DNA from 2 places in the Shouchella oshimensis genome. Region 1 is predicted to be linked to the other one. Evidence: a T-box and tRNA genes for the amino acid it is inferred to sense, from the RefSeq annotation. Region 1 holds a T-box; the other holds one or more tRNA genes.
What was found. A T-box is a leader RNA that pairs with one kind of tRNA and senses whether it is charged. The one in region 1 lies ahead of tyrS (tyrosine--tRNA ligase), so its partner is inferred to be a tRNA-Tyr.
Positions count from the first base shown of each region.

Region 2: it has a tRNA-Tyr gene. The T-box ahead of tyrS (tyrosine--tRNA ligase) is inferred to sense a tRNA for this amino acid. The anticodon was not compared.

Region 1 covers NZ_JAMQJY010000001.1:1,348,005-1,352,423, reverse strand. Annotated here, with positions in the region: gene NDM98_RS07260 (transglycosylase domain-containing protein) at 1-2,365, opposite strand, end outside; T-box leader at 2,498-2,707, shown strand; gene tyrS (tyrosine--tRNA ligase) at 2,763-4,007, shown strand; gene NDM98_RS07250 (tetratricopeptide repeat protein) at 4,266-4,419, shown strand, end outside.
Region 2 covers NZ_JAMQJY010000007.1:16,286-20,704, reverse strand. Annotated here, with positions in the region: gene NDM98_RS22465 (anti-sigma factor family protein) at 1-480, opposite strand, end outside; gene sigW (RNA polymerase sigma factor SigW) at 499-1,062, opposite strand; gene NDM98_RS22455 (aspartyl-phosphate phosphatase Spo0E family protein) at 1,243-1,404, shown strand; tRNA gene NDM98_RS22450 (tRNA-Lys) at 1,523-1,595, opposite strand; tRNA gene NDM98_RS22445 (tRNA-Gln) at 1,617-1,691, opposite strand; tRNA gene NDM98_RS22440 (tRNA-Tyr) at 1,707-1,791, opposite strand; tRNA gene NDM98_RS22435 (tRNA-Val) at 1,817-1,892, opposite strand; gene NDM98_RS22430 (hypothetical protein) at 1,949-2,107, opposite strand; tRNA gene NDM98_RS22425 (tRNA-Glu) at 2,273-2,347, opposite strand; gene NDM98_RS22420 (hypothetical protein) at 2,511-2,693, shown strand; gene NDM98_RS22415 (YjcZ family sporulation protein) at 2,797-2,976, shown strand; gene NDM98_RS22410 (hypothetical protein) at 3,172-3,519, shown strand; gene NDM98_RS22405 (DUF421 domain-containing protein) at 3,497-4,147, opposite strand.

The sequences.
Region 1 (4,419 bases):
AGGAGATATCCCCGACTCCAAAGAGATCTTTAGAAATAGAGATTCCTCTTTCGGTGAATTCCTCTGGTGTTTGTGACCGAGCTTTGTAGTTTTTACCGTTAATCGTGACATAACGCTCTGATTTTAAGTCATCCTTAGAGTTAGGAAGGAACTTTTTGTTGAATAAATCAGTTGTTACAAGATCAGCATCCTCACAAGCTTTGGAAGGGGCCGTTCCTGTTAAGCTACAGATCTTTCTTGATACAACGCCTTCTGGCTGTTTAAAAGATTCAGAAGGAGCCATTATCTCAGAATTGGCACTATAGGCTGCGTTTGCGATGTTCGCCCAGATTTTTTGGTTTCTCGGCCCATACCGTAATCCATTAACCGTTTCGGATATAGTATGATTCGAATCATAACCAATCCAAACACCAAGTGTTACGTTAGGGTTAGTGGCCATAAACCAAGAGTCCCTTGTGTACTGAGTTGTTCCTGTTTTTCCAGCCCAATCAGCTGAGAAGTTCAGATTACCTGGTACGCTGCTTGCCGTTCCTCCTGGTTTAAGAACATCACGCATCATATCAATGGTTAAATAATTCGTTTCAACAGAAAATACATCTGTTTCTTTTGCTTCATGTTCAAAAACAGACTCTCCATCTGCTGTTTCAATACGTTCAATCATATAAGACTCTACACGTTTTCCACCATTTCCAAAAGTAGAATAAGCATTTGTGTTTTCTTCGACACTCATGTCAACTGTTCCAAGAACAGAAGACTCGTGTGGTACACCTTCATCTGCTAAAGGAATACCTAGGTCTTTTAAAGTCTGTCTTGCTACATCATGCGGCACCGTATTTAGCGCACGCACAGCGGGAACGTTCCTTGATTGGGCAAGTGATTTTCTTACAGATTGTAATCCTTTATGACTACGGTCAAAGTTATTAATTGGCTTACCGTTTGATTTATACTTCATCGGCGTATCTGGAATAACAAGACCTGGTTGGACAGTCCCAATTTCCATTGCAGGTGCATAACCAAGCAATGGCTTCATTGTTGACCCTGTTGGCCTGTTGGCCTGAGTGGCGTGGTTAAACTGCTTATCAGGGTTTCCTTCTTCACGTCCGCCAACGAAACCAAGGATTGCTCCGGTTTTGTTGTCTTGAAGAACAGCCCCAACTTCTTCATTTTCGCCTTCTTTTTCAGGTCCAAAGAGATTATCATCGTTTACGGCATCTTGCATTCCGTCATAGATGTCTTGATTAATGCTTGTGTGAATACGATAACCACTACTAGAGAGATCACGAGCTGCTGCGCTAGTATACGATTCAATCGTTTCTGCACGCTTCGCATCACTCATTTCATCAAGATTCACGTCATCTGCTTCCATTTTGGCTTCAGCAATAATTGGTGTTGCTCTCTTCATAATTTCATATGTTAGATAATGATACTTCTCCGTAATAGGAGGCGTTCGATCTGTAAAATCACCTTGTATATCGTAGTCAAGCGCGTCCTGCATTTCTTCATCAGATATGTAACCTTCTGAGTGCATCCGGCTTAATACGGTGTTCATTCGATTTAAGGCAGGGTCAATAGATTCCTTTACTTCTCCATCTGATTGAAATGGTGTGTAGCCAAATGGACTTTGCGGCAGTCCAGCAATAAAAGCAGACTGAGGCAAATTTAAATCTTTTGCATCTACACCAAAAATACCGATAGCTGCAGATTGTACACCAGCAATCTGATTGCCAGAGGCATTACGACCAAATGGAACAACGTTTAAGTACGCTTCCAGGATATCGTCCTTGCTCATAAAGTGCTCTAGACGCATAGCTAGTAGAATCTCGGTTGCTTTACGGTCGAAAGATACTTCACTTGAAAGAATCTGCTGTTTAATCAACTGTTGTGTAAGAGTACTCCCACCTGTTTGGGTAGAGGCATTAGCGAATTCCTGATACGTAGCACGCATAATCGCCTTTGGAACAACGCCTTCATGCTCGTAAAAATATTCATCCTCTGTAGCAACTATCGCTTTTTTGACATAGTCTGAAATGTCATCAAGTGCAACCTGGTGACGTTCAAGATCTGTTGGCAATTCACCCATATAGGTGTCACCTGCAAAGAAGACCTGACTGGTTTCTTCATAGTTATGAATTTTTGTAGTCATTTCTTCTGCATTTTGTAACGGCTCATCCTTCACGAGAGAAGCAAAGTAGCCTGCAGCTGTTCCACCTACAAAGAATAACGACATGATCCCAAAAACAATAAAAACTAAAAATAGATTCCAAAAAACTTGATAGGTAATTCCTATCCTACGGAATAATTGAATGTCATCTAATTTTTTATATAATAGGTGTATTCTCTCTTTAATACGAGAAAACATGGACATAACATACCTCCCTAAATAATCAGAAACAGTATAGCATAGGTTTAATGCAGATGAAATGCTTTCCAAGCAAGGTTTTGGTTATTTATTGACTATGTCATCAGTTTGTGTTAAAACTGTAACAATTGAATGAAATCACAAGCGCGGAAGGGTCGAAGTATTTCAGTACACATCGATTGTAGAGAGCTTGCGGAAGGTGCAAGCCAGTACGAGATGCTGAAAGAATTACAGCCTGGAGCTTTTTCTTTGCCTAATAGCAAAGAACGGTTAATGCCGTTATAGACTGAGTGGGAAAGCTTATTTGCTTTTCAACAAGGGTGGTACCGCGATAACCTCGTCCCTTTTTAGGAGACGGGTTTTTTTGTGTGTAAAAGTAGAAATTAATCGGAGGTTTGTTGGGATGGAAGAGTCAAAAAGAGAGTTGACGCAAGATCAGAAGCAATTAGTAGACACACAAGTAAATGAGTTAATGAGAGGTGTAGTAGAAATTGCACCGGAGTATGCCTTCCGTGAAAAAATTGAGAAGTCTGTTGTAACAGGTGTGCCACTTAAAATTAAATTAGGAATGGACCCTTCAGCGCCTGACGTCCATATAGGCCATACGGTTGTACTTCATAAATTGCGTCAATTTCAGGAGTTTGGTCATGAGATCCAATTATTAATTGGTGATTTCACCGGACGTATCGGAGACCCAACAGGCAAATCTGAAACAAGAAAAGCATTAACAAACGAACAGGTTATGGAGAATGCTAAGACCTATGTGGAACAGTACAGCAAAGTCTTGGACATGGACAAAGTAACACTAATGTACAACTCAGAGTGGTTAAAAGCCCTTAACTTCGAAGATATTATTAAGCTTGCAAGTAACTTAACGGTTGCTCGTTTGTTAGAGCGTGATGACTTTGAAAAGCGTTATAAGTCACAGCAGCCAATCTCCATCCATGAATTTTTCTATCCATTAATGCAGGGGTATGACTCTGTTGCAATGAAATCAGACATTGAAGTAGGGGGAACAGACCAGAAATTTAACCTGCTTATGGGACGTCAGCTTCAAGAAGCGTACGGACAAGAGAAGCAAGTGGCTATGACCCTTCCATTAATTGAAGGTCTCGATGGCGTTAGAAAAATGTCTAAGTCCTTAAACAACTACATTGGAATCGACGAGGCACCAAACGAAATCTTTGGTAAATCAATGTCTATTCCAGATGAATTAATGGTTAAGTACTTTAGATTAGCAACCGATCTTCCGCTAGAAGAAGTAGATATCTTAGAAAAAGGCCTAGCGGATGGATCGATCCACCCGCGAGACGCCAAAATGAATCTTGGAAGCAAACTCGTTGCAATGTACCACGGACAAGAAGCAGCAAAAGAAGCACGAGCTTATTTTGAAACAGTTTTTCAAAAGAACTCACTTCCAGATGACATGCCAGTTGTGAAATGGGAAAAGGATGCACAAATTGGTATCATTGATCTAGTTGTTGATCTAGGGCTCCTTCCATCTAAAGGAGAAGCGCGTCGTATGATCCAAAACGGTGGCGTGAAGATGAACGAAGAAAAGGTAACAGACATTAAAACAGAAGTAACCATCACTGAAGGATTAATTGTGCAAGTAGGGAAGCGTAAGTTTGTGAAAATTACGCTTTAAGAATAGTAGGAGAGAGGCAGCAACCTGAGGAGGGTTGCTGTTTTTTTTATTAAAAATCTTTAATTAGTATTGGAACTAGGTAATCTCTTGAAAGTAACTCTAAAAAAACTTCATACAGCTTATTCCATTATTATGTCTTATGGATGATAATATTTAGGCAAGAATGAAATTGAGCGAAACCTAATAGTTACCAAGAGTTTAGATATTTTTTGAGAGTGGAACATTGATTACTAGTTTTTATAGAAAGGATAGATATTTGTGGGGAATTGCAGCGTTTGTGATAAGAGAATAAGTGTATTTTATTGTAATGTAACAAGAGGCTTTATTTGTAATTATTGTTGTGATAAATATCAGTTAAACCAAAGAACTGAAGGTTGGGACCGATATTTTGGTAATAAATATAAAGATTTTC
Region 2 (4,419 bases), on a different contig from region 1:
ATCCCCTCTAATATTACCTTCTACCACAAGCTGACCATTACGAACGGTCAAATCTCCTTCAATTGTTTCACCCTCTGGTATCGTCACAACACCGGTCTCTTTGTTAATTTGAATATTCCCTGATCCAGAAACGGTTACTTTTTCTGAGTTACCTGACCAAGATGTGAAAAAAGATGCTGACATTAATAAAAAGAATATAGCAGCAGCAACCAGAATAGGATGCTTTTTTATATGACTTTTCCATTTGAATGATTGCTTTTTAGCTGGCAGTTTTGCCATAACCTGATCTGTAAAGTTAGCAGGAGCTTCTATATGAGATGCGCTTTGTGTGAACGCAATAACTTTCTTTAGCTCACGAAGATGCAAATCACATTCTTCACAGGTCTCAACATGCAGATAGAGTTCTTTCTTCTCTGCTTCCGTTGCGTCTCCATCTAAATATTTATGAATTAAGCCTTGTACATGTGACTCGCACGACATAAAAATATGCCTCCTTCTTTATACATTCCTCATTCGTTTTCTAAGTGCCTCTCGCCCACGATGAATTCTCGTTTTTACGGTTGAGATGGGCATATCAAGGATTTCACTAATTTCTTTAAGTGAGAGATCCTCCATGTATTTAAGAATAATGGCCGACCGATACTTAAGCGGCAGCTGATTAATCTCTGATTGTATCCATTCCTGCATCTCCAAGGTTACCACCTGATCCTCAGGCAGCTCTTGATCAGCTGCAAGCTGCGACTCATAGGTTAAACCTTCCGTTCCTTTCACCTTATCCTCAAGATGAAAGTCTGGCTTCTTCTTTCTGAGACGATCAATCGCTACATTTGTTGCGATCCGAAACAGCCAAGTTGAAAACTTGCGATTCATATCAAATTTATCAAGATTCGTATAGGCACGTAAAAAAGCCTCTTGGGCCACGTCCTGCGCCTCCTGGGGATGACCAACCATCCGGTAAGCTACCTGATAAACTTTGTCTTTAAATAACTCAACAAGTTCACTAAAGGATTCTGTATCCCCTTTTTTCACTTCTATTATCAATTTCCTGATTAATGTGTCCATAGCAATACCCCTGACTGCTTCAATCTGTACCGTTTACGTACCGGCTAATAAAAAGTTTCACATTTTTTATGTACTTTTTTATTTTATCAGAAAAAAGACGTTTAGATGAACAAAAAGAGGGTACTTAAGAAGTGTCCACACTAAAATCGGACTATTTTCCCAGAAAAGGGGTGATGTGATATGACTTCCAAGACAACACACACGCTCTTAAAAAATATAGAAAGAGTTCGCCATGACCTAAATGTAATGGCACTCACAATAGACCTCAGCTCTCCTGATATTATTAGCAGAAGCCAAGAGCTAGATCATTTACTTAATGAATACAAATCCATCGCAGGTTGATCACATAGACATCTCTACTTCGAGATGTTTTTTTATTGTGCACAAAAAAAGAAGCCATACTCCAAATAGAAGATGGCTTCTCGTTATATACGTATCTAAATGTAAAGTAAAAAAAGAGTGAGCCATGAAGGATTCGAACCTTCGACCCTCTGATTAAAAGTCAGATGCTCTACCAACTGAGCTAATGGCTCATGTTAATGAGAAAGAAAAAATGGTTGGGCTACCTGGGATCGAACCAGGGAATGACGGAATCAAAATCCGTTGCCTTACCGCTTGGCTATAGCCCAACAAAAACAAAAAAATGGTGGAGGGGGGCAGATTCGAACTGCCGAACCCGTAGGGAGCGGATTTACAGTCCGCCGCGTTTAGCCACTTCGCTACCCCTCCAAGCTAAAAGAATTAAAAAAGTAAATGGTGGAGGATGACGGGCTCGAACCGCCGACCCTCTGCTTGTAAGGCAGATGCTCTCCAAGCTGAGCTAATCCTCCAGTTTGACTGCAGATAAGCTTCAGATTTCTTCGTCCATTTCGTTATTCTCGCTCAGTCACGTACGGTCGTACGCTCCTTCTCTCGAAAACTCATGTCCTCGAACTCTTCGCTTCTCTTTGTCAATGGCTGCAGATAAACTGCGAATTTCTTCGTCCACTGCGTTATTCTCAGGTCGGTCACGTACGGTTGTACGCTTCCTCTTTTGAAAACTCATGTCCTCGAACTCTTCGCTTCTCTTTGTCAATGGCTGCAAATAAACTGCGGATTTCTTCGTCCATTTCGTTATTCTAAGGTCGGTCACGTACGGTTGTACGCTTCCTCTTTTGAAAACTCATGTCCTCGAACTCTTGGCCTATTGCTCATATATCTATTAAGATAATGGTGACCCGTACGGGAATCGAACCCGTGATACCGCCGTGAAAGGGCGGTGTCTTAACCGCTTGACCAACGGGCCAGATCGTGTGTCTGAAACACTGACAAAAAGTATTATACCCAATCGACAGGAATAAGACAAGTGTTTTTAAAAACTTTTTCGAAAAAAATTTTCTATTATTTTCTTCTATCAATACGAACATACATTCGTTATAATAAAAAGAAACGCAAAAGGATGATGATTTATGAAAAAAGAATCCGAGCTTCCGCACGCCGATTTCCTCGCCATCTTAGAGAGAGTCCGCTATTCAACAAGAGAAGAAACGAAGATTGAAGTGGCTGAATGTATGCTCGATTATGGCATAGATATCAAGCTTGTTGGTGCTGTTACAGGACTGAAGAAAAGTCAGCTAACCGGGGTTAAATAACTTCTAGTCACAACGCCCTTTCATTGAAAAATCAGCCCACATCCGTCGCCAATTTCAAATGATTGCATAAAGTAAAGTATTCCCTTTGAAAGGCGGTGTACGCATGGGCTTCTTCGGTGGTGGTAACTACGGTGGTGCTGACTACGGTTGTGGCGGTGGCTACGGTTACGGTCAACAACAAGGACCAGTAGGAGGTTATAGCGGCGGTTGTGGCAATGGTTTTGCTTTAATCGTTGTTCTATTCATTCTACTTGTAATCATTGGTGCTTCTTACTGCAAATAAGTATTGAAGCAAAGATTTTTATCGTCAATTCTTTAATAAGTAGGTATTGGCGATATTCTGTATGCCATTAAATAATAAGAGCTGTCTCATTTCAAGGCCATTCCTACAAGAATGCACCCAAATTGAGATAGCTCTTTTTTACTTGGTTGTCAAATCATTTATACTTAAGCTATAACTAGCTTAAGGAGTGAGGTAATGAAGGTTTATTATGAAGAACTTGATGGAGAGCTTTTCCCCCATTGGCTGCTGGTTCCGGCAACAAAAAACAGTGGCACTCTTTCCTTTAACCTGACATCACCATTTGAACGAATAGAAGCCGAAGATTTTCATGATGAACTCACAATTGTTACAGTCACTCAAGCCGCGCTTGCCATTAGACCTTTAGATGATACACATTTTGTTCTTTATACAGATCAGATTACAAGCGATCTTGACGTACATATTCCTGATGCCGTCGATTATTATCTTATTCGTTTAGAAGATTTAGAGGAAATTTTGCAAATGAGTGTGAGACCATATTTTATTTCTCCAAATGGGTCTTAGGTTCAATATACAAATGCTTCTCTGTAGTAAAGCCACAATAAAACACCTGATCAAAATGCGAATATCCTCTGTTCTCTAGTTCTTTTTTTAACCAATCGGAGGTTTTACCCAAAATACTTAGATGCTCCTCCTGAACCGCACCATCTAAGATAAATGGCAGTGTAAAGGGGTATTGATCCCCTTTTTTGTATACGGATAATGCCCCCGAAGTCTCTAACAAGGCGTATTCTACTTCACGAATATCAAAAACATCTTTTGTTCGCAACTGAAGTAAAACATCATCAAGATTGTAAGATTGCTTCTTCATATTCTCTTGCTGCAGCTTACCCTCCCGTATAATAAGTACAGGCCGTCCATCCACCACATCTCGGAACTTCTGATTTTTTAAAGAAATTCGGGAAAATGTATATTGAATAGCAAATAACAAAAGTACCGGAGCAAGACCTTTCATGACAGGCATGTTTGTATCTTCAATCATGATAACGGCAATATCGACAATTAAAAGAGTGATAACAATATCAAGGACACTGATCTCTCCAATATCTTTTTTCCCGGTTAAACGAAAGAAAAACAGAATCATGATAAAAACAAGCCCCGTGCGAAGTAATGCGAGAAAAATATCTTCCATGTTCCGGTCCCCACTTCCGACAAAATGATTTGCTTTTAGTATTTGTCGGAGTTGGCGGAGTATTCATGGAGGCAGTAAATTCAGGAAAGAGGAATCAATAAAAAAAACACGAAAAGGATCTCGTTTGCCTCCTTTTCGTGTTCTTACGTAAATATATTGAGAATTCTTCTTTGTAACAGCTTTGCGGTCTTGGTAAAGTGGCTCTTACCTTGCTATGTTGATCCAAGCTCTTGGTATGCGACCCTGGCTCTTGGTAAGCTGGACTTCTCTCT